DNA from 4 places in the Vibrio tubiashii ATCC 19109 genome. Region 4 is predicted to be linked to each of the others. Evidence: predicted binding sites of a transcription regulator. Region 4 holds the regulator's gene; each other region holds the start of a gene.
The links. Region 4 encodes CRP, which controls carbon source genes, mostly activating them, when cyclic AMP is high. Its sites were predicted from a motif close to TGTGANNNNNNTCACA; they were not measured.
Positions count from the first base shown of each region.

Region 1: IX91_RS19260 (NupC/NupG family nucleoside CNT transporter) is a predicted target of CRP. The motif match lies at 4,471-4,486, and genes of this name have one in related genera.
Region 2: rppH (RNA pyrophosphohydrolase) is a predicted target of CRP. The motif match lies at 3,048-3,063, and genes of this name have one in related genera.
Region 3: mlc (sugar metabolism global transcriptional regulator Mlc) is a predicted target of CRP. The motif match lies at 2,173-2,188, and genes of this name have one in related genera.

Region 1 covers NZ_CP009355.1:906,867-914,162, forward strand. The annotation lists gene IX91_RS19240 (GFA family protein) at 1-130, opposite strand, end outside; gene IX91_RS19245 (mechanosensitive ion channel family protein) at 150-1,007, opposite strand; gene IX91_RS19250 (DM13 domain-containing protein) at 1,167-1,634, opposite strand; gene pepT (peptidase T) at 1,711-2,940, opposite strand; gene IX91_RS19260 (NupC/NupG family nucleoside CNT transporter) at 3,135-4,343, opposite strand; gene IX91_RS19265 (hypothetical protein) at 4,879-5,325, shown strand; gene IX91_RS19270 (hypothetical protein) at 5,448-6,368, shown strand; gene IX91_RS19275 (carbonic anhydrase) at 6,402-7,127, opposite strand; gene IX91_RS19280 (Fic family protein) at 7,289-7,296, opposite strand, start outside.
Region 2 covers NZ_CP009354.1:536,531-543,826, reverse strand. The annotation lists gene IX91_RS02600 (sulfite exporter TauE/SafE family protein) at 1-92, opposite strand, end outside; gene ptsP (phosphoenolpyruvate--protein phosphotransferase) at 128-2,374, opposite strand; gene rppH (RNA pyrophosphohydrolase) at 2,377-2,895, opposite strand; gene mutH (DNA mismatch repair endonuclease MutH) at 3,516-4,181, shown strand; gene IX91_RS02580 (DUF6482 family protein) at 4,178-4,489, opposite strand; gene IX91_RS02575 (NADP(H)-dependent aldo-keto reductase) at 4,618-5,652, shown strand; gene IX91_RS02570 (hypothetical protein) at 5,701-5,952, opposite strand; gene vpsR (cyclic-di-GMP-binding transcriptional regulator VpsR) at 6,451-7,296, opposite strand, start outside.
Region 3 covers NZ_CP009354.1:2,204,096-2,211,391, forward strand. The annotation lists gene IX91_RS09915 (chemotaxis protein CheV) at 1-748, opposite strand, end outside; gene mlc (sugar metabolism global transcriptional regulator Mlc) at 880-2,097, opposite strand; gene pyk (pyruvate kinase) at 2,435-3,877, shown strand; gene IX91_RS09930 (patatin-like phospholipase family protein) at 3,918-5,069, opposite strand; gene cydH (cytochrome bd-I oxidase subunit CydH) at 5,077-5,169, opposite strand; gene IX91_RS09940 (outer membrane beta-barrel protein) at 5,303-5,896, shown strand; gene IX91_RS09945 (hypothetical protein) at 5,940-6,362, opposite strand; gene ptsG (PTS glucose transporter subunit IIBC) at 6,740-7,296, opposite strand, start outside.
Region 4 covers NZ_CP009354.1:231,633-238,928, reverse strand. The annotation lists gene kefG (glutathione-regulated potassium-efflux system ancillary protein KefG) at 1-376, opposite strand, end outside; gene IX91_RS01085 (ABC transporter ATP-binding protein) at 548-2,470, shown strand; gene IX91_RS01080 (TIGR02444 family protein) at 2,467-2,946, shown strand; gene IX91_RS01075 (hydrolase) at 2,968-3,945, shown strand; gene IX91_RS01070 (YheU family protein) at 3,986-4,198, shown strand; gene IX91_RS01065 (phosphoribulokinase) at 4,287-5,156, shown strand; gene crp (cAMP-activated global transcriptional regulator CRP) at 5,399-6,031, shown strand; gene IX91_RS01055 (DUF1338 domain-containing protein) at 6,239-7,030, opposite strand; gene astD (succinylglutamate-semialdehyde dehydrogenase) at 7,214-7,296, opposite strand, start outside.

The sequences.
Region 1 (7,296 bases), on a different replicon from region 4:
AGATAGAGCAATCACAGCGGCGGGGCTTCTCAATTCCATTTGGTAGGCTAAGCTCTAATTCAACCGCACCGCAGTGGCAACTCGCCTTATGTTTGGATTGTATTGGTGTGTTCCCTACTTGCTTAATCATTTATCCTCCTGACATTGTCTTATACTTTTTCTACTTCTTTTTCGTTTGAAAATCGCTCCTCGTAGATTTGCATAAAGTCGGCGCGAATTTCTTGTTCTAGATGTGTTGCCTTATCCGTTGGACAGAACAGCATAAAGTGAACAATCTGCTCGCCTGTGCTGCCACTAGTAATATGAATATGAGGTTCTGCTCCCGGTAAATCTACACCTGCGTGCTTTTCAATAACCGTGTTGTAGCGCGTTGCCACCTCATAAAAGTAACTTGTGTGCCCATCGATCTTTTCTAGCATCGTCGGGATCAGTGGATAAAGGTTAACAAACTCAGGTACAACGATAGAAAAATCGTGGTACACGTAGCGCTTCATAAAGTTAAGGTTTTTTACTGGATAGGTAAAAAACATGCTGTTTGGCAACGTCGCGGTTTTACCCGTGTAATGATACTGGCCGTGATGCAAATCGATTTCCTGGATGACCGTTGCCATCATGTTGTGCTCGATGACTTCACCACAGATTTTTCCGACTTCAATCCAATCGCCAATTCGGAATGAACGTGAGCTCGCGCGTTGAATCGATCCTGTGAAACAAAGAATTATCTCCTTTGAAGCGACGACGATTGCAACAGCGATAGCAGTCACTGAAAGTGCAAATTCATTGATCTCTGATTGCCACAGAATGAACAGCAGAAGCACGGTAGTGATAAAGGTGCCATTCTTCGTTCGTGACATCCAGCTGCGTTGTTCTTCTGATACAAATGCCACATCTCCACGAATCATGGAAAGCACCATTCGGCGAATAATTGAGATCAGAATAACGATTAACGCGGTGAAAACGAGTTTGTGAGTTAGAAGAAAATCGATTACGGCTTGTACTTTCTCCACGCTCTGCTCCTATTAGTGAAAAGGGGCAAAAGCCCCTTTGTTTAGTTTGTATTTTTATAGTTTTACATGCGTAAGAACTAACTTCCCACACATCTCAAGAGAGATCTAGTATCGCGATGCAATATTGCAATAGATGTTCTGAACCTAGACAAAACTGAGTTATTTATAACGCGCTGAGGTAATGAACTCGCCAAAAGTCTCACACCACACAATAACCGTGTTGTAGTCCTGAATAGCAAAATCTTGAGGGAGATTTACGGTAAATCGATCGAAGCTCTTTACTTCCCCAACCTGCACCATCGTCTGCTTTTGAGCATTAAAATCTGCCTCTGTTTCTACAAACGTTGGTGAAAAGTACAGTTTATAATCAGGCCCTGGAGCCAACTCACCAACAAAGGCCACTTTGTCTGCACTGATCGAGACAGACCCCTCACCCCAGTGGAGAAAATCACTGTCTTTGCGGTCTTTCTGAAATGAGGCGTTATAAATTGCGTTGTTAGTAACGGTTTGCACGTCACTCATGCTTGGAGATGTTGGTTGAATAAGGATGGGCAACGCATAAATGCCAAGAGCGAAGCCCAATCCAATACACGCACAATGCGTAATGATCAAAAGGAGTTTTTTCATCCTGAAATCCACTGAAGTAATCTATATTAATAAATGTATATGATTTTCAATGAAATATCAGGTTTACGTTAGGTGTTTATTGGTATTTAAGCGCTGTTTTCTCTGCAAGAGTCACAATAACTTTCACAGCTTGCTCCATACCCTCAATTGAAATGAACTCATGAATACCATGGAAATTGTAGCCACCTGTAAATATGTTAGGGCAAGGTAACCCCATAAACGAAAGCCTTGCACCGTCTGTCCCGCCACGTATTGGTTTGATTTGTGGTTCAACGTCACAGGCAATCATGGCTTCTTTCGCTAATTCAATGACATGAGGGAATGGCTCTACTTGTTCTCTCATATTGAAATAGCTGTCAGTCAGTTTGAGTTCTACACGTCCATGTTCAAGCTTTTCATTGATCTCTGCCACTTTATCAATCATGAATTGCTTGCGCTTTTCTTGATCATCGCGATCAAAGTCTCGAATGATATAGCCAAGTTCACTTCTCGCAACGGACATCTCTGCCGATTTTAGATGGTAGAAACCCTCATAGCCTTCTGTAGATTCTGGCGTCTCTTCTGCAGGCATCATCAACTGAAATTGCGCGGCAATGTTCATAGAGTTAATCATTTTGTTTTTGGCCGTTCCCGGGTGAACATTGACGCCATAACAAATAACATCAGCGCTGGTGGCGTTAAAGTTTTCATATTCGAGTTCGCCAACCGGGCCACCATCAATGGTATACGCCCATTCTGCGCCAAATTTCTCTACATTAAACAGGTTCGCACCACGGCCAATTTCTTCATCAGGTGTGAATCCAATACAAATATCCCCGTGTGGAATATCAGGATTGCTAATTAGATCCGAAATGGCGGAGATGATCTCTGCGATCCCTGCTTTGTTGTCAGCACCCAGAAGTGTCGTGCCATCGGTTGTGATTAAATTGTGGCCATGCAGTTTATGAAGGTCTGGGTACTGTATCGGAGAAAGAACCTCATCCCCCTTACCTAACGCGATATCACCGCCTTGGTAGTCGTCAATGATCTGTGGTTTCACATTTTCACCAGACGCGTCAGGTGCCGTATCCATATGGGCGATAAAGCCGATAGCAGGGACAGGATAGTCAACATTGCTTGGTAGCTTTGCCATCAAATAACCATTGTGGTCTAATGAAACATCCGCTAAACCTAGTTCTTCAAGCTCTCTCTTTAAAAACTGAGCAAACGTCAGTTGCCCTTCACTGCTCGGGCAAGCTGTATTTGCTGGGTTTGATTGGGTGTTAAAAGCCACATAGCGCAAAAAGCGTTGAACTAATTCATTCATAGCAAGATCTCTTATAATTCTGACACTAAAAACGTTGAACTTAGAACATCCTACGCCTTCTAGTTTGGAAAATTTTGCTATAAATCAGGTTTTAAGCAATCAGTGCCATACATGATGTCATTTTAAGTTTGCGGATTTTGGGTATAAAAAAACCGAATAGTCTCCTATTCGGTTTGTAAGCGAAATGATGCGAATTAAAGCAAGATAAAGATCCCTGCTAAACATGCGCTCATCAGGTTAGCTAAAGTACCGGCCAGTACAGCCTTAATACCTAGATTAGCAACCTCAGCACGGCGCTCTGGGGCAATCACGCCAATAGAACCGAGCTGAATGGCGATAGAACCAATATTCGCGAAGCCACATAGTGCGAAAGTGACAATAACCTGAGTATGTTCAGACAGCATCGCTTTATGTTCAACGAAGTCAATAAAGGCAACAAATTCGTTCATTACAATCTTTTGGCCAATGTACGATCCTGCCATCAACACTTCATTTGAAGGAACGCCAATTAACCAAGCAAGCGGAGAAAACAGGTAACCGAATAGCGCTTGAAGAGTCACACCAGTAAAACCAGCCACTTCGCCTAAGCTCTCAAGGCCTGTGTTAACCATCGCTATCACACTAACAAACGCGATCAGCATAGTACCGACAGCGACAGCCACTTTCATACCGTTCATCGCACCGCTTGCAAGCGCATCAATCACATTGCTCTCTTGCGCTTTATCCATCTCAATATCGGATTGGTCGATAGGTGTTTCACGTTCAGGAACGATGATCTTTGCCATCATCAAACTACCTGGAGCGGCCATAAAGCTTGCAGCAATTAGGAATTTCAGCTCTACGCCTAAACCTGCGTATCCACCAAGTACACTACCGGCGACTGACGCCATGCCACCTGCCATTACTGCAAATAGTTCAGAACGAGTCATTCTAGAAAGGAATGGACGAACAAGAAGTGGAGACTCGCCTTGAGAAAGAAATATGTTGCCAGTCGCAACAAGAGATTCAGCTTTACTCGTCCCTAGGAACTTTTGGATACCACCACCGATAAACTCGATGACTTTCTGCATTATGCCTAGGTAATAAAGCGCAGAGATTAGGGCACTAAAGAAGATGATGATAGGAAGAACGCGAACCGCGAAGATAAAGCCAGTGTTGGCAAGGTCACCGAATAGGAAGCCAATACCTTCATCAGCAAAGCCAAGTAAGCTAGAAACACCACTACTTAGACTCGTCAGAGCGGCTTGTCCCCACGGGAAGTAAAGTACCAGAGCGGCGAAACCGACTTGAAGTAACAGCGCGCGTGACACTGTTTTCCAGTTAATTGATTTACGACTTTCAGACAGTAAAACCGCACATAACATTAATGCGATGACACCGATTAAGCCAAACAAAACATTCATTAAAGATTACCTCTACAAGCATTGAATAGGTAGCTGGTCCGGTCCGTGGGGTCATTCACCATCCTTGTGACGGCTTGTATTGGTAGAGCTGTTACTCTCAACCGGGCGGAAAGTATAGCGCCCAATGTGAGATATTCATCACATATTTTTACGCAAACGTTCAACCGTTCACTCAGTAACCAAACTTATGAGTGATCAGCGATTGATTCGCATATCGGGATTATTTTGTCAGCTGACTCATATGAACACTATTGCTATAAAACATTGAACTAAGATCACAATATAAGTCAATATACATTACAAATCTAATCATAAAGTTTGCGCTTCTAGGTAAAGCATCTAATTTTAAGTAAGAATTCTTAACGTACTTTTTGGTAACGACAATAAATTCTCTAACAACGTCAATGGCTACTAGCAAACACAACGAATATTGCCCCGCTGATCTAGCGGGGCTTTTTTGTATAGGGTTTTCGAGTAGTAATTATTGTTGAAAACGTTAGAATACCTCCCCATTTACTTTTGCCAGACTAATAGCATGCAACGCGATTACACTTATCACTGCTTATCTCAAATGCCACGAGAAGAGTTAGAAGAACTTAGCTTGAGAATGGTTCACCGTTTGGTACCCGAAGAATCTATGACTGAGCTTTTCACTTTTGATTTAGATGAGGCACAAGACGAAGACAAGCTTCAAGAAGCCCAGTTTGATGCGATGTTGCGCATGAGTGCAATCGCGCTTAGTGAGCTCCCTGCTCTATTTGAAGCGTCGGAAAGCAAAGAGCAAAACATCCAACGTATGCAACGTCTGTTATTGTGGCATTTTTACTCGGTTTCTTTTCATCTTGAACGAGCGATCCCACTTGAGACACACTGCAACCACGTAGAAATCATAGTCAAGCAGTCACCACAAAATGCTCTTGAATGGGTAACGACGCTGACCGATCTGCTACGCCAATACTCGCAGATAGCACAAGGTTCTTAACCAAATCGCCAACCATTTTACGGTTGGCGTTATAAAATTTTCACTTGAATTCGTTAAAACATTGACCATTTGAATGTGTTTTAGACATACTCAAACTCTAAGCCTCAAAATGTATTAATGAATTGCGCTACCTAGTTCTCATCTCTACCTTTTTATCTGCTGTAACGTACGCCGATGGCGAAATCGATTATTCCGATTGCCATAGTCAGCCAGATAGTGCCGAGATCCTCGACTCCGCTTTTAACTATGTGAATACTAAGCTTTGTGAACCGGCGATTTGGTTTGATAGTTTTTTCGTTGATGAGCGAGTAGACCAAGACGCACGTGCTGGCAGTACTGTTCGTTGGAGAAATGATTTCTCTTATGTAGAGGGTGAAGGCTACAAGTTTAAGACTCGATTCAAAGCGCGCTTTCACTTACCTAAGGTAACCAAACGACTTAAGGTGGTTTTCGAATCGGATGAAGAAGATGATTTATTCGACTTGTTCCCGCAATCGAGCGAAGATGCCGAAAATACGTTTGGTCTTAGATACGATTGGCTAAGTAAAGAACGCTATAGTTTCAACGTTAAGGTCAATGCAAGACCGGGTATCGAAGGACGTTTTAGATATACATACCCTATCAATGATGAATGGTTACTGCGCGTTACTCAGAAGTTGTATCAGAAAAAAAGCGTAACGGGTGAATCTACCGATATTGATTTAGATTATTCAATCAACCGCGATTTTTTGCTTCGCTGGAGCAACTACGCTCAGTGGGAAAGCGATATCAAAGGTTGGGAAGTGGGTACAGGGTTTACACTCTATCAGCATATATCCGACCATCAGGCTCTTAGCTATCAATTAAGTACCACCGGAACTAACCGACCTTTTCATTACATTACCAATACTCACGCCTCCGTGACTTATCGACAGAATGTATGGCGCACTTGGCTGTTTTACGAGTTGATCCCTGAGTACAACTGGAATCGTGAAGAAGATACGCAAAGAGAAGGCGAAGCAAAAATGACGTTTAGATTAGAAATCCTGTTCAATAATATTTAGCGCCAGAATAATTGCTGGCGCTATGAGTTTTTACTATTCGTTTTCTAGCACTACACGAGCGTTTTTAGCTTGAATAGGCCGATTGTTTTTCCCCATTACTTGTTTAAATAGTTTCGTTTGCTCCTGACTCAGTGTCTGTGCTTGTTTCAAAACGAACCAGCGCACGCCTTCCGAGCATGGCGGCGTTGTTAGCGACCCGTTAAAGCGATAGTAATGCTCGGTATCGGGGATCATATCCGCTACGTTAATAGTATGATTCAAAGAAACCGTTTCACCTGACTTTGGTAACGTCTCTAATAGAGTGGCGATTTCACTATTGTTAGTTGGAGACGTGTTATACATAACAGCCAGTACTGCTAGGTTGCCATTACTATCCGCGTTTACGAAATGAGCTTCGAGCGGGAAACTTTGGCTCTTGATTAGGTTTTCTGATGGTGTATGAAAGTGAAACTGAACGAGGTTAAACGCCTTGCCATCAACAGTGAAAGTATTATCTCCTTCGACCACGCCTTGTAGCGTATGTCCATTGTTGGTCAGTGCAGTGACCTTTCCTGAATAATCTAGATTTAACTCTGCGATGTTTGCCGTAACTTCATCTTTAACGTCGATTGGACTTTGGTTCTTTCCAGATTGGCACTCTGCACCAAACTCGCCCCAGTGCTGTGGTCCTGTTTCTCCTTCATAACTCCATTGTGCAGAATGAGCAGTAGTACCGACTAACGCTGTAGCTAAGCCAATTGATAATAGTGTTTTGTTCATTTTTATTCCTATAGGTCACTAACGTTGACGGTCATAATACGTTGGTGAGAAATGCCATGAACAGATAGAAAACTATGATTACCTACAATAGTTGGAAGCAGGTGCAAAGGAATTGAAATCTACATAAATATCAACAGATTGTTATGAGAGTTGACGCTATTTTAACTTT
Region 2 (7,296 bases), 300 kb from region 4:
GGTAAAAGAAAAAGCAGCGCTGGTACAACGATTAATCCACCACCAATACCGAGTAATCCCGCCATGACGCCAACGACAGCGCCAAGCAGCATAAAAGAAACAAGTAGTTCTATAGACACAATAATCCTTATTTTTTGCCCGCTCGAATAAAGCCGGCAAAGCCTTTACTTTCAAAAAATGATTGCATCATAGCATAAATGTCATGGCCGTAAGGTTGCATCAACGCTTTGTCAGCGAGCGAACGTAATTCTTCCGTTTCAGTATGGCGCAGCAGGTACTTCACTTTTGCCACGTTTGACGTGTTCATACTCAAACTGCGGTAACCTAAGCCAACCATTAAGAGTGCACCAATTGGGTCACCAGCGAGCTCACCACAGATACACACAGGCAGGTTTAATTGCTGACAAGTTCGGTGAATATGACTTAAAGCCATAATAACCGAGGGGTGCATTGATTCATAAACATCGGCAACTCGCGCATTGTTTCGGTCTACTGCAAGCAAGTACTGAGTTAAGTCGTTAGTACCGATAGAAACAAAGTCTACTTTACTGGCAATCAGTGGCAGCAAGTAGATCATCGACGGTACTTCGATCATCACACCAATCTGAGGCATGGCGATCTGATCATCAAGCTCTGCCACCTCTTCATAGGCGCGCGTAATCAGTTCAATTGCATCATCAAGCTCTTGGGCACCAGATACCATTGGCAGCAAAATACTTAGATTCTGATGCTTCGAACTCGCTTTCATCATCGCACGTATCTGCATTAAGAAGATGTCGGGATGATCGAGAGTAAAGCGAATACCGCGCCATCCTAAGAATGGGTTATCTTCTTCAATCGGGAGATAAGGCAAGGCTTTGTCACCACCCACATCTAGCGTTCGCATAACAACGCGCTTACTCGGGTAGCTGCTTAGCACGGCTTGATACTGCTGAGTCTGCTCTTCTTCTGAAGGGAATCGGTGCTGAAGCAAAAATGAGATTTCAGTTCGGTACAGGCCTACCCCATCAACACCTTGGTTGATGGCAATATTGGTATCGGCACTTAACCCGGCATTCAACATCACTTCAATACGTTGACCATCTCTAGTAAATGCAGGTTCTTCAATACGCTGATTGACCATATTAGCCAACTCGCGCTCTTCATTAGCGAGGGCGCGATACTCACGTAGCAATTGTCGATTGGGTGAAACGAGTATTTTACCGCTATAGCCATCAACAACGCCTTTCTTACCATTCAGTATTTTAGGGTTTAACGTGACACCCATGACCGCGGGGATACCTAATGCACGCGACAAAATCGCCGCATGCGAGTTAGCTGCGCCTTCTAAGGAAATAACCGCTAGCAGTTTCTCTTTGGGGATCGATGCCAATAGTGTCGCGGTGAGTTCACGTACTACTAAGATAACGGGCTTATCAAAGGACTGCTTTTCTTGGTCGGTATTGTGCAAAAAGAACAGCAAGCGCTGGCCTAATTCGCGGATGTCTTGCGCTCGTTCTCGCAAGTAAACATCAGACATACGAGCAAAGCGGTTGGAGTAGGATTCGACCACTTGGCGCAGCGCCCAGTCAGCACGATCCCCCTTTTGGATTTGCGCTTTGAGGTCTTTGCGCAGCATAGGATCGTTAAGCAAGTGGGTAAAAAGATCGAATATCGCTAAAGCATCTTTGTTTATCTCGCTATCGAGCTTTTTGCGCATGCGTCGAAAGTCATTCAACGCTTCTTCTATCGCCAGTAACAGCCACTCCTGCTCACGATCAATATCAAGGGTCGAAGCAGGATAAACATTACTCAGTTCAGGTTGGGTGTCATCCCACCAAAACTCGCCAATTGCCACACCAGAAGAGGCCGGAACACCACGAATTGCTTGCTGTTTTTTCTCTAATCGCCAATGACCTTGAGTCTGGGCATGGGCGATAATCACGGCCAGCTGAGCGGCAAGAGTGACCAGAAACGACTCTTCCATCTCATCAAACTGACGCGGGGTCTTCTGCTGAACGACGAGTACGCCAAGCACTTGTTTACGGTAAATAATTGGGGTTCCGAGGAAGCTTTGATAAACCTCCTCTCCCAGCTCGGAGAAGTATTTAAAATTGGGGTGTTTGGAAGCTTCCGCTAGGTTAAGCGGCTCAGCACTGCGTTTAACAAGGCCAACCAAGCCCTCGCTAAATCGGATATGAATTTTATCCCCTTTAAAACGCAGGCCCTGAGTCGCCATTAACTCAAGACGCTGCATTTCTTCGTTAGCAAGATAGACGGTGCAACACTCAGTACTCATCGCACTGCATGTTTGTTTAACTAAGATGTCTAAGGCCTGATGAACTTCTTCTACCTTAGAAACTTGTTCAACTATTTCCCTTAGTTGAGAAAGCATGTCTATCCTCTTCGGTGCTTACGTTTGCCTTTTACTTTACGCTGTTTAAATGGCATCGCCATTGATGCAAACTCTTTCATTGCGCGACGATAAACATCACGCTTAAAAGAAACCACTTGTCTGACTGGATACCAATAGCTTACCCAACGCCAACCATCAAACTCAGGGGAACTGCCACGCAACATATCAATTCGTGATTCATCACAATCGAGTCGCAGCAGAAACCATTTCTGTTTCTGACCGATACAAACAGGTTTTGAATCCCAACGAACAAGGCGCTTTGGTAGCTTATATCTTAACCAATGACGACTTGTCGCAACGATCTTTACGTCTTTCTTTGTAAGACCAACCTCTTCATACAACTCCCTATACATTGCCTGTTCAGGGGTTTCACCTTCATCAATTCCACCTTGAGGGAACTGCCAAGAGTGTTGTCCGTATCGTTTAGCCCAGAAGACCTGACCATGGCTGTTACAGATTACAATTCCCACATTTAAGCGGTAACCATCGCCATCTATCACTGGCCAACCTCAAATAAAATCTTTAATTACAGTGATTTTTCCACATATCCCCAGTAGGAGCAAACTTACTAGTGTGACTAGGGCAGAAAATATTGCTTTCACATCCTCCAATGGATAACTTTTAATCAAATTCGAGGTTACTCACACTGCAGTGAGACATAGACCACATTTATTCACCTTTTCTGTGCATAACTATGTGAAGAATCAATGTGAAAGTGATCAATAGCTAACCAACTCATACTTTGGGGCAGCAAGAAGATCAAATCAAGACATATTAAATTCAATAAAAACAATGAATTATGATAAAAATAAATTTAAATAGTTTGTATCATAGAAGCATTTCTATCAACAAACACAGATCGGTCAAAGATCAACCATAGTTGATTTTATCCACACCACATAAGTTAAACCTAACTATATGACTAAAATTTCAAGTATTTTTTCACCCCAAAACCCCTGTTTATTCATACACACCATCGCCAATTGGCAAGTTTCTCCAACTAGGCTGTGGATAACCTTTTAATTGATGATCTTTTACTCATAACGATCATTCTCTCTACAGTCGTAATTTTCTTTCACTGAGTTACAATGAGCCCACTTTCCACACTGTTGCAATACCAATGAAGCCAGAACCGACCACAGAACAAGAACTGCTTGAACGAGCAAAAAGCATCGCAGGTGTTAGCTTTGCCGATCTAGCAGAGGAAGCCGAGATCGAAGTTCCACCGGATCTTCGTCGTGATAAAGGCTGGGTTGGACAGCTATTAGAATGGCACTTAGGGGCAACGGCAGGCAGTAAACCGACTCAAGACTTTGAGAAGCTGGGAATCGAGCTAAAAACCATTCCAATTGGGTACTCAGGAAAACCATTAGAAACGACCTTTGTTTGTGTCGCACCACTGATTGGCGTTCATGGTCTCACTTGGGAAACAAGCCATGTTCGCAATAAACTTTCCCGAGTGTTGTGGATTCCAGTAGAAGGCGAAAGGGAGATCCCATTAGCGCAGCGTTGCGTCGGTTCACCTTTGATCTGGTCGCCAAGCATCGAAGAAGAGCAACAACTTAAAGCTGACTGGGAAGAGCTGATGGAACTCATCGTACTAGGTCGAGTCGAGCAAATTAACGCTCGTCATGGTGAGGTTTTGCAGCTACGACCTAAAGCGGCGAATAGCCGAGTTTTGACCGAAGCCTATGGAGCAAGCGGTAAACCAATAAAAACGCTGCCAAGAGGATTCTATTTAAGAACTCAATTCACAGCGCGTATTCTTGAAAACCATTATGTTTAGTGCGTGGTAAGCGATAGCTCCACATCATGATACAGAGGGCCGTCACTCGCACCACATTCATCATAAGCGTTATGTAAACGTAAGTATGCTCGTTCCACACCCAGTCTCAGTAACTCCTCTTTGACTAGCTCTAGCGAGTCGAAGTGCACGGGCTCATCATCAATCTTTATTGGCTCTATTTTGTGCTTATATTCAACGGCTAATAGATACTGGGATAAGTCTGAACAGCCAATCACAAACACCTTTGGTGGTTGATAGCTGTCTTTATGATGACCATGTATCCACTTATCTAACTGACTTTTTTGCATAGTTCACCTCCATTAACCAGTATTAGCCAACTTTGCAAAATTTGCGAATTTGTTACCCCTCGCTCTTTTCTAATCATACTCAAATCCCCTATAGTGGGATCACATACCCGTAACGACAAGGAAGATCGATGCAATACAACAAGTTACCCCATTCCACTTTGGAAGTGAGTAAGATCTGTCTTGGCACCATGACGTTTGGTGAGCAAAATACTGAGCAAGAAGCTTTTAGCCAGCTTGATTACGCACTTGAGCGCGGTGTGAATTTTATTGATACCGCAGAGATGTACCCTGTGCCACCAAAAGCAAATACTCAGGGATTAACCGAGCAGTACATTGGAAGCTGGCTTGCTAAATCAGGTAAGCGAGAAAAAGTGGTGTTAGCCACCAAGGTTGCGGGTCCAAGAAACGTCCCTTATATCCGCGAAAACATGAGTTTAGATCGGAAAAACATCCATCTAGCGATTGATGATAGCCTGAAACGGTTACAAACCGATTATGTCGATCTTTATCAACTACACTGGCCACAAAGGCAAACCAACTGTTTCGGTCAGCTGAACTACCCCTACCCTGACGCTCAGGAAGAGGTGACATTAGTTGAAACGCTCGAAGCGCTCGCTGAGCTAATTAAAGCAGGAAAAGTCCGCTATATCGGTGTTTCTAATGAGACACCTTGGGGCGTGATGACTCTGCTTCGCTTAGCGGAAAAGCACGAGCTACCAAGAATTGTCTCGATTCAAAACCCTTACAACTTGCTCAATCGAAGTTTTGAAGTGGGTTTGTCTGAAATAAGCCATTATGAAGGCGTTCAGCTACTTGCTTATTCCCCACTCGCGTTTGGCTGCCTAAGCGGTAAATATCTAAATGGAGCACGTCCTGAAGGGGCTCGATGCTCTCTATTTGAACGCTTTGTTCGTTACTTTACTCCTCAAGGAGAACAAGCGACACAAGCGTACGTCGATCTCGCAAGACAACACGGTTTAGATCCGGCGCAAATGGCGTTGGCATTTGTTAACCAAAGGCCGTTTGTCGCATCCAATATCATTGGCGCGACAAACTTGGAACAGCTTAAATCTAATATTGATAGTTTAGATGTCGTATTAACAGATGAGTTGCTTCAAGGGATTCAAGAGATTGGTACGACTTACTCCAACCCTTGTCCATAATCTATCGTTACAGAAATAGCGGGGCAGGTGAAGCGCCTGCCCCTGAGATTACGTTGGTATTCGCGCACTGAGTACACGACGAAGATGACGAATACGACGTTCGGCTTTGACGCTATCTGGTTCAGTAAATCCTATTGGACGACCATCTTGCTCAAGACCGATATCACGTAGCAAATGCTCATTGTTCCAAGGTAAGTCGTAGGCACTACGACGCAGTTTACGTTTCCAATCACGCTCTTCTCGACGTAGATCCGCTTTGACCAAAAGAGTGGCAAGTTTTAGGTATACAGAATGACTCATGAGTTTTCTCCAGTTGAGTTTGAAGCTGGGAAAAGATCAACGAATCATTAGATCAAGAGTGTTTTAATTCGCTGCTTTTCCGCAGCCAATTAAAAAAAGGATACGGATTAATTACATGGTTTTATCTAGTTTTCGATCGGCTACAAACGTATTGCGTTTAATAGCATCCATTGCGGGAATGGTTTGATCGACAGACGCACAGATAAATGATTGAACAGTGAAATGTTTCATTGTGCGCCTCCTAGCTAATGTATTAATCCAAATATTTTGATGGGTTTGAGCCTTAGCTCATGGTTAAATTCTATTCATATTAGGTGATATTTCAACCACCTTGCTGCATAAATTTTCAAAACAAATTTTTAACCTAAAAATAACCGGGTTGAGCTTTTGATTATAAGATATTCAGCTAAGTAATATTACATGAACAATAGATCGTATCGGTAATATAAATAAAGCCGCGCTATCACTAGCGCGGCTTTTTATTTACAAATCAATCAGCTATGCAGGTATGTCTGAAATTAGGTTGTGTTTGTTTAATAATCGATACATGGTTGCACGCGATACACCTAGCTCTTTTGCAGCCATCGACACCTGACCAGAATGAGACTCTAGCACCAACAACAAGGCATCCCTTTCGCTACGCTCACGAATACTCTTTAAGCTACGGCGGCTATCACTACGCTTAGGTAAATCTAGATGTGGCTCGTCAAGCATCACGGTATCTGACATCAGAACGATACGTTTGATCTGATTCATCAGTTCGCGGACATTACCAGGCCAATGATAACGAGTCATGGCACGTGCTGCTTCTTCAGTAAAGCTACGCGCTTGGGCATTGTACTCTTTTGAGTATTCCTGCAAGAAGTGACGGGCAAGGATAGAAATATCCCCAGCACGTTCTTTTAGACTCGGAACATTAATACGTAGCACATTGATGTAGTGATAGAGCTCTTCGTTAAAATCGCCATCAATCAATGCTTTTTCAATATCAGCAGAATTCGCCGCTAAAACGCGCACATCCACTTCCCTACGACCTGATGCAGTGTCTACCATCCCCTCTTGGAGGAAACGCAATAAATTAAACTGCTGTGAGCGAGGTAAGGTGAGAATATCGTTGAGTAATATCGTACCGCCATCCGCTCTCTCTAGAATTGATGGCTCGCTCATATCATCACGATTAATTCCGAATAAGTCACTCTCTATTCGACGCTCCGACATCGCACGACAGTTAACCGAGATAAACTCTTTGTTTGCTCGCGCAGAGGTACGATGGACGGCACGGGCAACGGTTTCTTTACCTGTGCCATTTTCTCCATAGATTAAGATACTGACATCAGTAGGACC
Region 3 (7,296 bases), 1.3 Mb from region 4:
CCATTTCTGGCATTTCGGCATCGGTGATCATAAGTAGCAACTCTTCGACCACATTCTTCCCTTCATCACTCCAAGACTTAAGCAAATTCAAAGCTTCAAGCCCATCTCGACACTCAATGATGTTAAGCCCCAACTGAGAAAGCGTGCCCTTCACCTGAGAGCGGGCTGTTGAAGAATCATCAACAATAAGGACATTACGTCCTACCATCTCATTGACTAAGTTGTTGTCTAAAACGCCTTCAGAAATTGAAATATCGTAATCAATAATCTGTGCGAGTACCTTCTCTACATCAATAATTTCGACAATTTCAGAGCCTTTGCCGTCTTTAATTTGCGTAATTGCAGTGAGATAGTTCGCTCTTCCTGCTGTTTTCGGCGGCGGCTGGATCTCTGTCCACGCAGTATTGATGATGTTTCGAACCTGACCCACAAGAAAACCCTGAACGGTACGATTGTACTCAGTGATGATTAGGTTCTCTTCTTGGTTATCTAGGCGAGATGGCGGAAAACCGATTGCAGCACGTAAATCAATCACAGGAACAGAAACGCCACGTAAAGAGGCAACACCAGTGATATGGTGGTGAGAGCCTGGCATTTTAGTCAGTGGTGGAACTTTAATGACCTCACGCACTTTAAATACGTTGATGGCGAAGACCTGTCGGCTATTCAAACTAAACAGCAACAACTCTAAACGGTTTTCACCGACAAGGTTAGTTCGCTGATCGACGGTATTTAATACTCCAGACATACTGCTTCCCAACAAATGTGTATATAACAAAAGTAGTCTATAGCAAGACTAAGATAAAAATAAACCCATATATCATTCAAGATTATATGGGTTTACTAGAAAGATAAAGGAGAGCGACAGCTCAGAAAACACTATCCTTCAATTACTTTCATCAATAGCAGGCCGTCATACAAGGCTTGCTTAATCAAAGCAGCACCAGGCATAGTGGCTTGTTTGTAGAAACGCGACTCCACCAGCTCTAAGTCTTGATGGTAAACGGGTAAGCACTGCTCTTCGATACAAGTCTGAATAGCTGGATAGAGCACCTCTTTGGCCTGATTAATCGCACCGCCGATCAACACCTTCTCAGGGTTAAACAGGTTAATCACAATCGCAATGGCCGAGCCAAGATAACCACCCAGCTTTTCAATTACGTTAACCGCTAATGGATCGCCATTCGCCGCCGCTTCACAAATATCTTCTACCGAAATTTCTTCAATTTCAGCCAATGATGACGCCTCTCCTTGAGCAATTCGTTCAGCGACCTCATTTCGAATCGCTTGCGAACTGGCGACGGTTTCCAAACAACCTCGGTTACCACAGTGGCACTGCTTACCATTCGGATCGATTTGGATATGCCCGAGTTCACCAATATTGCCGTGGCGACCTTGCAGAACGCGGCCATCAAGAATAATACCTGCACCTAAACCATGGTGGATGGAAATAAGTACCGAGTTTTCGTTTTCTTGTGAATGCCCAAATAGGCGCTCTGCTAATGCCCAAGCGCGCGTATCGTTAGCAATAAAGACCGGAAGACCTGTCGCTTTGTAGATCTCAGGGCCAAGGGGTAGATTCTCTACATTGTAGTGAGGCATTTGCAATACAACCCCACTTTCTGAGTTAACCAAGCCAGGCAGCGTAATCGCAATACTGGTCACGCGGTCAAGTTGCTCTGAGTAGGTTTGAAAAAACTCATCGATTTCATGCAATAGGCGGGCTAATACATCATCTTGGTCGACTTCATGGATATCAATCTTGGTATCAATCAGTACATCACCACCAAGTTCGTGCAGTGCAATCGTCAGATATCCGCGCCCCAGACGCATCGACAAAAACTGCCAACCTTCGTTATTCACTTGCAGACCGACAGCAGGACGGCCACGGCTGGTCGCTTCCTGAACCGTCGTTTCATGAATAAGGTGTGCCTCAATCAGCTCTCGGGTAATTTTGGTGATACTTGCAGGCGCAAGCTCACTCTGTTTCGAGAGATCGATACGAGAAATTGGGCCTTTTTGATCAATGAGTTTATATACACGGCCAGCATTGACCTGCTTGATATGATCAATATGGCCAGGTTGAGCCATGTACATGGAGTGCTCCGAATATCAACAACCTGGTAATTTTTTTACTTTGCGAAGTAATTGTGAAGAGCTTTGATAGATTGCCGTGACAAGTGTCACGTATAAACATGTTTGTTTGTGTACCTAATCAAATAGCGAAGGATTTATCACAAATCCATTCCTATTTTTTTGCATTAATAAATATGTCTTCCATCACCTTTTCAAAGGCGCACATAAGAATGTCATCTGAATTATCAGCACAGATGCTACGCCAGTATATACTTAATGCTAATGCATTTAGGAATGGAAACCGAATCATAGCCGCTCCCAATTTTATCTGGCGGCAATATCAATCAAGGAGATCCGAATGACCTCAATCCAAAGAAGAACAAAAATTGTCTCTACTCTTGGACCTTCTACCGATAAACCTGGTGTACTTGAAGCAATTCTCGAAGCTGGCGTCAACGTGGTAAGAATGAACTTCTCTCACGGAACCGCTGATGATCATAGAGAACGTGCTACGAGAGTTCGCAACATCGCCGCAAAATTAGGCACTCATGTCGCCATTCTTGGCGATCTTCAAGGCCCGAAAATCCGCGTATCTACGTTCAAAGAGGGTAAAGTTCAGCTTAGCATTGGCGATATTTTCACCCTAGATAATAAACTCGAAGCCGGTCAAGGCGATAAAGATGCCGTCGGGCTCGACTATAAAGAACTACCTAACGATGTCTCTGCGGGCGATATATTACTACTCGATGATGGCCGCGTTCAGCTTCAGGTCATGGGCGTTAACGAGTCGCAAGTAAGAACTAAGGTGATTATTGGCGGGCCTTTGTCGAACAACAAAGGAATCAATAAAAAAGGCGGCGGCTTGTCCGCAGAAGCCCTGACCGAAAAAGATAAGAATGATATTAAGCTCGCGGCTGAAATCAAAGTCGATTATCTGGCCGTCTCTTTCCCACGCAATGGCGAAGACATGAAATACGCACGCAGATTAGCTACAGATGCCGGGCTGCAAACGCGATTGGTTGCAAAAGTAGAACGCGCAGAGACCGTAGAAAGCCAAGAGAATATTGACGACATTATTCTTGCCTCAGACTCTGTGATGGTTGCGCGTGGCGACTTGGGGGTAGAAATTGGTGACCCAGAACTTATCGGGGTGCAAAAACAGCTGATTCGCCGCGCTCGCGCCCTCAATCGAACTGTCATTACCGCAACTCAGATGATGGAGTCGATGATGGAAAACCCAATGCCGACCCGTGCAGAGGTTATGGATGTAGCCAACGCGGTATTGGACGGCACCGATGCGGTGATGCTTTCTGGCGAAACCGCAGCAGGCAAATACCCATTGGAAACAGTACGTTCTATGGCAGAAGTCTGCTTGGGCGCAGAGAAGATGTCGGCCGTTAACCGCTCGGGCTACCGAATGGATTCCGTGTTTGAAACAGGCGAAGAAACCATAGCCATGTCGACCATGTTTGCCGCTAACCACATGCGTGGAGTTAAAGGGATCGTTACTCTCACTGAATCAGGCCGTACAGCGCTAATGATGTCGCGTTTGAGTTCAGGACTACCTATCTTTGCCTTATCTCGCAATGAGAGCACACTGAACCTCTCAGCGCTTTATAGAGGTGTTTTCCCTGTGTTCTTTGATGATAAGTCAGATATTGGGCTAGAAACTGCCGAAGCGGCTGTTGCAACCCTAAAACAGAAAGGACTTCTGGATGACGGCGATCTAGTGATCATCACCCAAGGGGACGTGATGGACGTCGTCGGCTCGACTAACTGTATGCGAATTCTTGCCGCATAAGTTAAAGCCTCAAGACAACAAAGGGAGCATTGTGCTCCCTTTAGCATTTTAGGGAGAAAGTGGATTTAGCAATACACTGAGAGAAAGTTTCGACAAAACGAAAACCAGCATCGAGCCCCATTTGATAATCGTGGAGTAAATCCTCTCTCTCACTCATCAAGGAGCTAGAACGCAGAGGTTGGTCCGGTTTGATCTGAACAATAAAGCAATCATCTGGCGGTGAGTGCAAAAAGTCTTGAGTCAATGAATAAGTCTGATAATGCACCATCAGCATGTCTGCTAAACCGGAATCAAACTTATCTCCCAGCAAATGACTCAGACGATAAATATCATCAGCACCAAACAACCAGCGCCCGCCATTTAGGGCTTCTAGGTGTGTTTGTTCGGTTTTTTCCTGCCGAGATTTCTGTACTTGGTCACTAAAAAACAAACTCCAGTCTTGCTTCCACCGAGTTAACTTTTCTTGCCAGTGATCTTGGATCACATTGAATGAATCACGTAACCACTCGACAGGAGGCTCTTGATTCACCTCAACCGTATCCGTCGCCAAATCCTCTCCCTCGGTACGAATCACGACAATACAACGGGCTTCTTTACGCCATGCCTCCTGAACTGGAATCGAAGCAGAAACACCACCGTCTACATACTCCCCGTGGTCAAACTGAACGGGTTGATCGTACAGGCGGGGAATCGCACAGGTGGCGATCAGTACTTTTTTCCAGTCATCTTGCAGCATAGGGAGGTAATGGTCAGATAGCCTATTAGTATCTGTAACTGCAGCATAAGCCTGACGATTAGCAAGCACTTTCTTACCCATATCAATATCAAGTCGATAGGGATAATCGCAAATTTTATCGAGCGCCCAGTCCAGTCCCATGTATTTTTTATGTCGTATATAACGAAACAGATGGAAAAACTCTGGATCAGTGGTGAGGTCGAGAATGAAGGACTGCCCTATTCCTCTTTGGCGACAGAGAAACGCACACAAATTAAGCGCGCCTGCCGAAGTACCATAGAAAGAATGAAACGGATCGAAATTAGAGAGAAGGAATGCATCAAGCACACCAGACGTAAAAATCCCTCTTTGGCCGCCCCCTTGAGCAACCAATGCATTTTTACCGCCGGTGTACTTTTTTAGTCGTTGAGCATCAAGTTGTACAGCAGCGTTGGTAATAACACCGCAATTCTTCATTGATAGGCTACGCAGTAGTAATCGCTGTAATGCCAAAACCTAGTAAAACAGCGAAGATAACAGCCGTAATCACTAGCGCAAATTTTAGATTGTGTTCCATAGACACCTCCTTATTGTGTAACAAAGTAATAACATCCTTGTGAGATATCTTCAATTAATACCTATTTTCCGTGCGGAATTATGGCGTTAGCGTCACAATTAGTAGCATATGGTTATCAAATAAAGGATATAAAATGAACGCATCGAAGCATATATCTTTAACGTTAGCTTTATCGGCCATTAGCACTACGGCAGTTGCCGAGGTTTATCTCACTCCTTGGGTTGGATACACAGCTGGCGGCAGCGTTGAAACCCAAAATCAACAAGAGCTCGACCTGAAAGGTTCTGAGAGTTTGGCACTGTCAGTTGAAACCGACTTTGATACTGGGCGACTTGGCTTATTCTACTCTACGCAAAGCACAGACGTAGAAAACACCAATGCGAGTAGCACCATCCATTACTTACACTTTCAGAGTAGTGTCTATTACCCCATCGAAGATAAGTTTTCTTCTTACTTAGGAATTGGTTTGGGAGGATCGTATATCGATGCAGATTGGGTCGATAAGGAGCTAGGATTTTCAGCCAGTATCTTTGGCGGTTTTGAATACAAGTTTTCCGATACGGTCGCGCTGAATACTCAGCTACGTTGGTTGGGAACGGTCGTTGACAATGACACCAGCGGGGTATGTAATTTGCCAACGACTGGCGAGGGTTCGTGTGTCATCAAGTTCAAAACCGATTGGATGAATCAGTTTTCAGCAAACCTAGGTTTAACCGTCCGTTTTTGAGTCTCCTCTGCTCAGACCGTTAAACCTACGCCTGTTTTAGTACTTAGAACGAGTATTTCACACCAAGTGCGCCACCAATTTGTAGCTCAGGGCCGCCATATAGGTTTAGCTCGGGGTGTACTTGACCGTACATATTCCAGCCTTTGCTCAAGTTCCAATTCAGCCCTAGAGGGACGCGAGCACCAAACTCTTTACCATCCCACTCACTCCACGCACCAGCGCCAACATACCAAGTTACCGGCGTATTGGCCTCAAAAGAGCCACGTTTAAGAATATAATCAAATGCGCCGCCATCATTGCCGGCAATAAAGCGGTACTGATTATCAAGTTCGACAACAACACTAAGCCCTTGGTCCAATGCCATTCCTACCGACAAGTCTGTTGATTTAGGCTCTTCTGCCGCGACAGCAACACCACTTGCTACCGCTAAAACGCCAACCAAACCAGAGATTCCATATTTCTTCATGCTAATGCCATCTAATACAAATAAAACAGCGTGCAATTGTCCGTATTTGTAGGGAAAAGATGTCAGAGAAAGGTGAGGATGAGGAAAAATAGAGAGCTGGAGAACTGGAGAACTGGAGAACTGGAGAACTGGAGAACTGGAGAACTGGAGAACTGGAGAACTGGAGAACTGGAGAACTGGAGAACTAAAGTTGCTCCACTGAAGTTAAGTGGTCAACTCTCATTTTCCAGAAGGGCAAAGCCCGATCTCGCTTTCCAGCAGCGTAGCGATCCGGCTTTCCCGAAGGGCGCAGCCCGTTCCATAAGCGAAGCGCTCCCGTTCCAAAAACAAAAAGGAGGCCGAAGCCTCCTTTATCAAATTAGATGAGTCAGTGGGAATTAACCGTGGTTACGGATCCACTCATCCATTTCTGTTTTCAGGTTGTCAGACTTAGTACCGAAGATAGCCTGAACACCACCTGCTACAACTACTACGCCTGCTGCGCCTAGCTGTTTTAGCTTGTCTTGGTTAACAGCTTCTGTATCAGCAACCGCGACACGTAGACGAGTGATACATGCGTCTAGGCCTGTGATGTTTGCTTTGCCGCCGAATGCTGCAACAAGCTCACCTGCCATGTCTGAACCAGCAGCAACAACTGCTTCTTCAGATTCGTCTTCACGACCAGGAGTCTTAAGATCCATTGCCTTGATTACAGCGCGGAATACTACGTAGTAGATTGCTGCGTAAACAAGACCAGTCACAACCATTAGGCCGATTTTCTGAGAGTTACCAGAAAGAACTAGGAAGTCGATTAGACCGTGTGAGAATGAAGTACCGTGTACAAAACCTAGAGTGTTAGCAACAACGTATGCAGAACCCGCTAGAAGAGCGTGGATACCGTATAGTACAGGAGCTACGAATAGGAATGAGAACTCGATTGGCTCAGTGATACCTG
Region 4 (7,296 bases):
AACCGGAGCGCCCAAAAGCTTCTTCTTTGCCTCCGGTGGTAATCACGCTGCGCCAGTATTTTCCTTTCAGCGCTTCTCCCTTGCCGTAGGCGAACCCCTTACCGAGAACGCGATCGAACCACTCTTTAAGCAAAGCGGGGCAAGAGTACATATAAAGAGGATGGTGGAACACAATCACATCGTGTTCTTCAAGCAATTGCTGCTCAGCCGGAACATCAATAAAAAAATCTGGGTAGTGTGCATAAAGATCGTGCACGTGGACGTGATCAAGCGATTCAATCTTCTTGATCATCATTTGATTAGCCACAGAAGTTTGTGACTCTGGATGGGCGTAAAGCACCAACACTTTAGGCTTGTCGGATGATAAACTCTGCATTCCTTCGACAGCAATCCTTAATGTTATGAATAGCCAGTTATGACTGTTTTTATTGCCATTTATCGTTATCAGTTTGTTATACGTTGTTAGTGGCAATAACGCAACGATCGACATAACTCGTTAACTACCCTACTATTCGTCGCAATACGAGCAAAGACAAAGCAAAAGATTATGATTACCTTCTCTGGCATCCAGCTTCTTCGAGGTGGCAAACCACTTCTAGATCAAGCTTCGGCAACCATTCATCCAGGCGATAAAGTCGGTCTAGTCGGCAAAAACGGTTGTGGTAAATCAACCCTATTCGCCCTGATCAAAGACGAACTCTCTATTGACGCGGGTAACTTCAGTAAGCCGGCGCACTGGGAAATGGCTTGGGTGGCACAGGAAACCCCTGCACTGGAGCGTAGTGCGATTGAGTATGTCATTGATGGTGACCGTGAATACCGCCGCTTAGAATCAGAGCTGGAGACGGCAGAGCAACAGGACAAAGGCACTTTAGTCGCCGAAATCCATGGCAAGATTGAAACCATTGGTGGCTACAGTATTCGCGCACGCGCCGCAGAGCTACTCGATGGTTTAGGCTTTAGCCAAGATCAGATGAGCTGGAACCTCACTCAGTTTTCTGGTGGTTGGCGTATGCGCCTTAACCTTGCACAAGCACTACTTTGTCGCTCCGATCTTTTGCTACTCGATGAGCCAACCAACCACTTAGATCTTGATGCTGTTATGTGGCTCGAACGCTGGCTACAGAACTACCCTGGCACGCTTGTCCTTATCTCTCACGACCGTGATTTCCTAGATCCTATCGTCGGTCGCGTTATTCATGTCGAAAACCAGCAACTCAATGAGTACACGGGTAACTACTCTTCGTTTGAAGATCAGCGCGCGCAAAAGCTTATCTTGCAGCAAGCTCAATTTGAAAAGCAGCAAAAGCAAATGTCGCATATGCAAAGCTATATCGACCGCTTCCGCTATAAAGCCTCAAAAGCTCGCCAAGCACAAAGCCGCATCAAAGCTCTTGAGCGTATGGAAAAAGTGCTACCTGCTCAGCTTGATAACCCATTCAGTTTCCAGTTCCGCGATCCCGAGGCCTTGCCAAACCCAATCATCATGATGGATGAAGTGTCGGCGGGCTATGGTGACAATCTGATTTTAGAAAAGATTCGCCTTAACCTAGTCCCTGGTAGTCGCATTGGTCTGCTAGGTCGCAATGGTGCAGGTAAATCAACGCTCATCAAATTGCTCTCGCGTGAACTTATTCCTCAGGGCGGCGACTTAACCTACTCACAAGGCGTCAAGATTGGCTACTTTGCTCAGCACCAGTTGGAAACGCTGCACCCTGAAGAAACACCACTGCAACATATGATGCAAATCGCCCCAGATAAGAACGAGCTTGAACTGCGTAACTATCTAGGCAGTTTTGGCTTCCAAGGCGAAAAGGCGCTAGAAAAAGTCGCACCGTTTTCTGGTGGTGAGAAAGCGCGACTAGTACTGGCTTTAATCGTGTGGCAAAAGCCTAATCTGCTGCTCCTCGATGAACCAACTAACCACCTTGACTTGGATATGCGCCAAGCGCTCACGATGGCCCTACAAACCTTTGAAGGTGCCATGGTGATTGTTTCGCACGACCGCTACTTGTTACGTGCAACCACAGATGATCTGTATCTTGTGCATGACCGCCAAGTTGCACCATTTGATGGCGACCTAGCTGACTACTACAAGTGGCTGACGGAACAACAAAAAGCCGAGCGCCGAGAGGCTCAAGCTCTGCAACCTGAAAAGAGCTCTGTGAATAGCGCGGCGGCAAAGAAAGATCAAAAACGTCGTGAAGCCGAGTTCCGTAAGCAAACGGCACCAATTCGCAAAAACCTGACAAAACTTGAAGAAAAAATGGATAAGTTGGGCGTTAAACTTGCGGAAGCAGAAACGCAATTATCAGATAACTCACTTTATGATGCCGAAAATAAAGCTAAACTTAACGAAGTGTTAGCTATTCAGGCCAATAGCAAAAGTGAGCTAGAAGATGTCGAAATGGAATGGATGGCTCTGCAAGAAGAGCTAGAGAATATGGAGCAGGAGTTCAATAGCCAATGAGTTCAAAGCACGTCGCTATTTCTTTAACACTGGAACGGTTGTGGCAATTTAGCTTGCAGTATTACAGTGTGCGAGAAGTAAAAGAGGCGTGCCTCCATCTGCAAAATCATTTCAAAGGTAACGTTAACCTACTCCTGCTGCTTAAATGGCTTGATGAGCAGCAGGTTTGCTTTCAAGAACAGGACTGGCACAAGGTTGAAGAATGCCTTGGACGCTCAGAAGCCTTACTGCACAGTTACCGCGAGCTAAGACGAAAACTCAAGCTCCACCTCCCAGATACCTTGTATCGTGAATCACTGCAATTTGAGCTGCAATTAGAAAAGCAGCAGCAATCTGATCTGGTCGATTGCATCAACAGTATTGAACTTACAGTGAATCACGCAGAGCCCCTTACTTTACGTTACTGCCGCCAATTAGGCGGTGAACAGCTGTATGAGGCTTTTGCTGAACCTATCGATGATATCGCCAATCTATAAGCCCTAAGCTTTGGAACCGTTATGACTCATTTTGTTGCCGCTAAAGGATTAGCCAACCCACACCTACAAACGCTTGCTCCGCGCTTTATTCGCAAAAAAGCCCTGTTTGAACCAATCTGGCAAACTTTAGATACTCCGGATGGAGACTTCCTCGATATCGCTTGGAGTGAAGATATCAATGGCAAGTCAGCCAAAAGCAAGCCGATTTTTGTTTTGTTCCACGGTTTGGAAGGATGTTTCTACAGCCCGTATGCTAATGGTTTAATGGACGCTTTTGCAAAGCAAGGCTGGCTGTCGGTGATGATGCATTTTCGTGGCTGTAGCGGTAAACCCAACAAACTTGCTCGCGCCTATCACTCAGGTGAAGTGGAAGACGCCCGTTTCTTCCTTGAACATCTAGATTCGCTGTTCCCACACCAAACTAAAGTCGCGGTAGGAATTTCTCTTGGCGGCAATATGCTGGCCAACTACCTTGCCAAGTACAATCAAGAGCCTCTGATTGATGCCGCCACCATAGTGTCTGCGCCACTAGACCTGTCTGCCTGCTCTGAGCGCATCGAACAAGGCTTTTCCAAGCTGTATAAAAATTATCTCCTGTCATCGCTGAAGAAAAGCGCACTGCAAAAGCATCAACTGCTGAAAGGAGAGCTTGGCTTGAGCTATCAAAACATCAAACGCGTAACTAAACTGTACGAGTTTGACGACCTAATCACCGCCCCGCTGCATGGTTTCAAGGACGCAGAAGACTATTATCAGCGCTGCTCGGGCATCCATCGCCTAAAAGAAATCACTCTACCCACACAGATCATACATGCGAAAGACGATCCGTTCATGACCGATGCTGTGATTCCCAAATATGTCTTGCCTGATAACATTGACTACCGACTGTTTGAACAAGGTGGGCATGTTGGTTTTGTTACCGGCAGTGCGTTAAAACCGAGGTTTTGGCTCGAAGAGGCACTACCTGCATACTATGAAAGTTTGGCTCTCTCCGCGTAGCCAATCACCTTGGCCTAAATCATAAAATAAAGAGGTATTTATGATCGTTCCATGGCAACAAATCGAGCCAGCAACACTAGAAAATCTCATTCGGGAATTTGTCCTGCGTGAAGGGACTGACTACGGGGATGTCGAGATCTCGCTGCAAAACAAAATCGACCAGATACGTACCCAGTTGGAATCAGGGGAAGCGGTTGTTGTCTTCTCAGAACTGCACGAAACCGTCGATATTCAACTCAAACGAAAGTTTTAGTACTTTAGCGCATCGCATACAGTGACTGACCACTAAAGCGTGCTATAGTGGTTTTCGTTTAAAGGATTAGATTACGACAAGGTTTGTCATGTCAGCAAAACACCCGATTATTGCGGTCACTGGTTCCTCTGGAGCTGGTACCACAACGACTTCTGAAGCTTTCCGCAAGATGTTCAATATGATGGACGTCAAACCCGCTTGGGTTGAAGGCGATAGCTTCCACCGCTTTACGCGCCCTGAAATGGATGTCGAAATCCGAAAGGCACGTGAGCAGGGTCGCCATATCAGTTACTTTGGCCCTCAGGCGAACGACTTCAATGGACTTGAAGAGTTCTTCCGCAAGTACGGTCAAGAAGGCGTCGGTCAAATCCGCCGTTACCTGCATACTTTCGATGAAGCGGTTCCATACAACCAAATGCCAGGCACCTTTACGCCTTGGCAAGATCTGCCAGAAAACTCCGACGTCCTGTTTTATGAAGGTCTGCATGGCGGTGTTGTCGATGGCGAGGTTAACGTATCACAGCATGTTGATTTTCTGATTGGCATGGTGCCTATCGTGAACCTTGAATGGATTCAGAAATTCGTTCGTGATACCCGCGATCGTGGTCACTCGCGTGAAGCGGTGATGGACTCTATCGTCCGCTCCATGGATGACTACCTGAACTACATTACCCCCCAATTTTCTCGTACTCATATTAACTTTCAGCGTGTCCCTACCGTCGACACATCTAACCCGCTTAACGCCAAAGGCATTCCGAGTTTAGATGAGAGTTTTGTTGTTATTCGATTACGAGGCATTAAAAACGTAGATTACCCATATCTACTGGCAATGATTGATGGGGCATTTATGTCGCGTCATAACACGATTGTTGTCCCTGGCGGTAAGATGAGTTTTGCCATGGAGCTAATCGTTAAACCGATACTTCAACAGCTCATCGAAACGGGCAAAATTGGTTAATACCCTCAGCTAGAACACGATTACTTTTCATACCGTGATCATGTGCACAGTTTTGCGTACTAAAACCCCAGTTGTACCCGATTAAAATCAAGAAATCGTTTTCGAAAAAGGATACTATTTCTTACCGAAACACAAGTTGGCTTGCAGCATTTGTAAAGTGCTCTTATCCTAGTAGGTCTTGATTAAGGCTTAGCTAAAATATGGAAAGCGGCAAGCGTACCCTGCAGAGGAAGTGAGATATTATGGTTCTAGGTAAACCTCAAACCGACCCAACATTAGAGTGGTTTCTTTCACATTGTCATATTCATAAGTACCCTTCAAAAAGCACGCTAATTCACGCGGGCGAGAAAGCTGAAACTTTGTACTACATCGTAAAAGGTTCAGTAGCGGTTCTTATTAAAGACGAAGAAGGTAAGGAAATGATCCTTTCTTACCTAAACCAAGGTGACTTTATCGGTGAACTTGGTCTATTCGAAGAAGACCAAGAGCGTACAGCATGGGTTCGTGCTAAATCTCCTTGTGAAGTTGCGGAAATCTCATTTAAGAAATTCCGTCAGCTTATCCAAGTAAACCCAGACATCCTAATGCGCTTATCTGCGCAAATGGCAAGCCGCCTACAAGTGACTAGCCAAAAAGTAGGTGACCTAGCATTCCTAGACGTAACTGGCCGTATTGCTCAAACGCTACTAAACCTAGCGAAGCAACCAGATGCGATGACTCACCCAGATGGCATGCAGATTAAGATCACTCGTCAAGAAATCGGTCAAATCGTTGGCTGTTCTCGTGAGACAGTAGGTCGTATCTTAAAGATGCTAGAAGAGCAGAACCTAATTTCTGCACACGGTAAAACTATCGTGGTTTACGGTACTCGTTAATTTCGATTAACCGCTAAAATTTTAAAAGCCACCAATGGAGACATTGGTGGCTTTTTGTTTATATCGGATTATCGGATGCGAGAATCGGGAACGCAGTGCTACGGAACGGACTTCGTCCTTCTAGAACACCTTTCCACATCCGAGATCAAACTCTCTCGAAGCGCAGCGTTCCCGCATCTCTAGGGCGCAGCCCGTTCTCAGCTCTTCCTAGCCGTTAGTACTCTCGAAGATCTTGTCAGCAGAAGCTGCGACAAATCCTGGATAAAGTTCACCGTTGCTCATTGGGTAGCGCTTAGCAAACTCGTAGAAACCGCCAGGGATAATCTCTGTACCTTCGGTGAAGGTTACCACAACTTTATCCGCCATCGTTGAAGATTGCTCTAGCAGCACATCAGGAGACCCCTTCACTTCGCCACCAAACTCATTGATGGTAAAGCCGGAATCGCGTAGGTGGTCATTGACGCCTTTCACTTCTTCAAATGCATTGAGCTGATTGACGCTAACAGTAAAGTGGTTGGCGCCGTAACCATGCGCTGCCAGCCAAGAAGCGTACTCACTTTCTTTAGCTAACGTCTGGAAGTCAGCAAAGCTAATGTCCCACAAACGACCGCCATACAAGAACTCATGACCTTTTAGCTTGCTGGTGTCCAATTGCTCGACAAGCTTAGCGACAATAGCTTGTAGCTCGGCTGAACACTCTTCAACCTTCAATTCACTGATGAACACTTTTGGCTGTTTTGTGTCCGGGTGCTCATAATGTTTGGCAACAAGCTTTTTGCTTTCAAACACATAGTCACCGCATGGCTTGTAGCCTACGTCTAAGAATGGTTGTGCAAGGGTCGCAATGCCCAGAGGTTCTACATTGAAAGTGCGCAGAGCAATGTGGTCATTGATCAGCGCTTCGTCTTCTTGCAGAAGTTGGTGGACTTGTTCAGCAGAGGGACATAAGCGTTGAATATAGTCATTCCATAACTGTTGGAATAAAACATCTGGCGTCATAACGCCTCCTTGTAGGGGTGGTTTACGTAAATGGAGTATGAGTTGTTATCTGTTTAATTATAAAAAAGGCCATCTAACCAAATGTGTCCAGAAAGTTTGATCAGATAGCCTTCAGCCTGTGACGTTTCAAAAGCCTCCCGGCTCGGGGAGGCGAGAAGGGAATTCCCTAAAATTTATCGTTTTTTATAGTTCAACACCTGGGCTTAGCGTTGCAGGAAGAAGTGTTTCTCCTCCTTCCATCGAAGCCATAGGGTAAGCACAGTAAT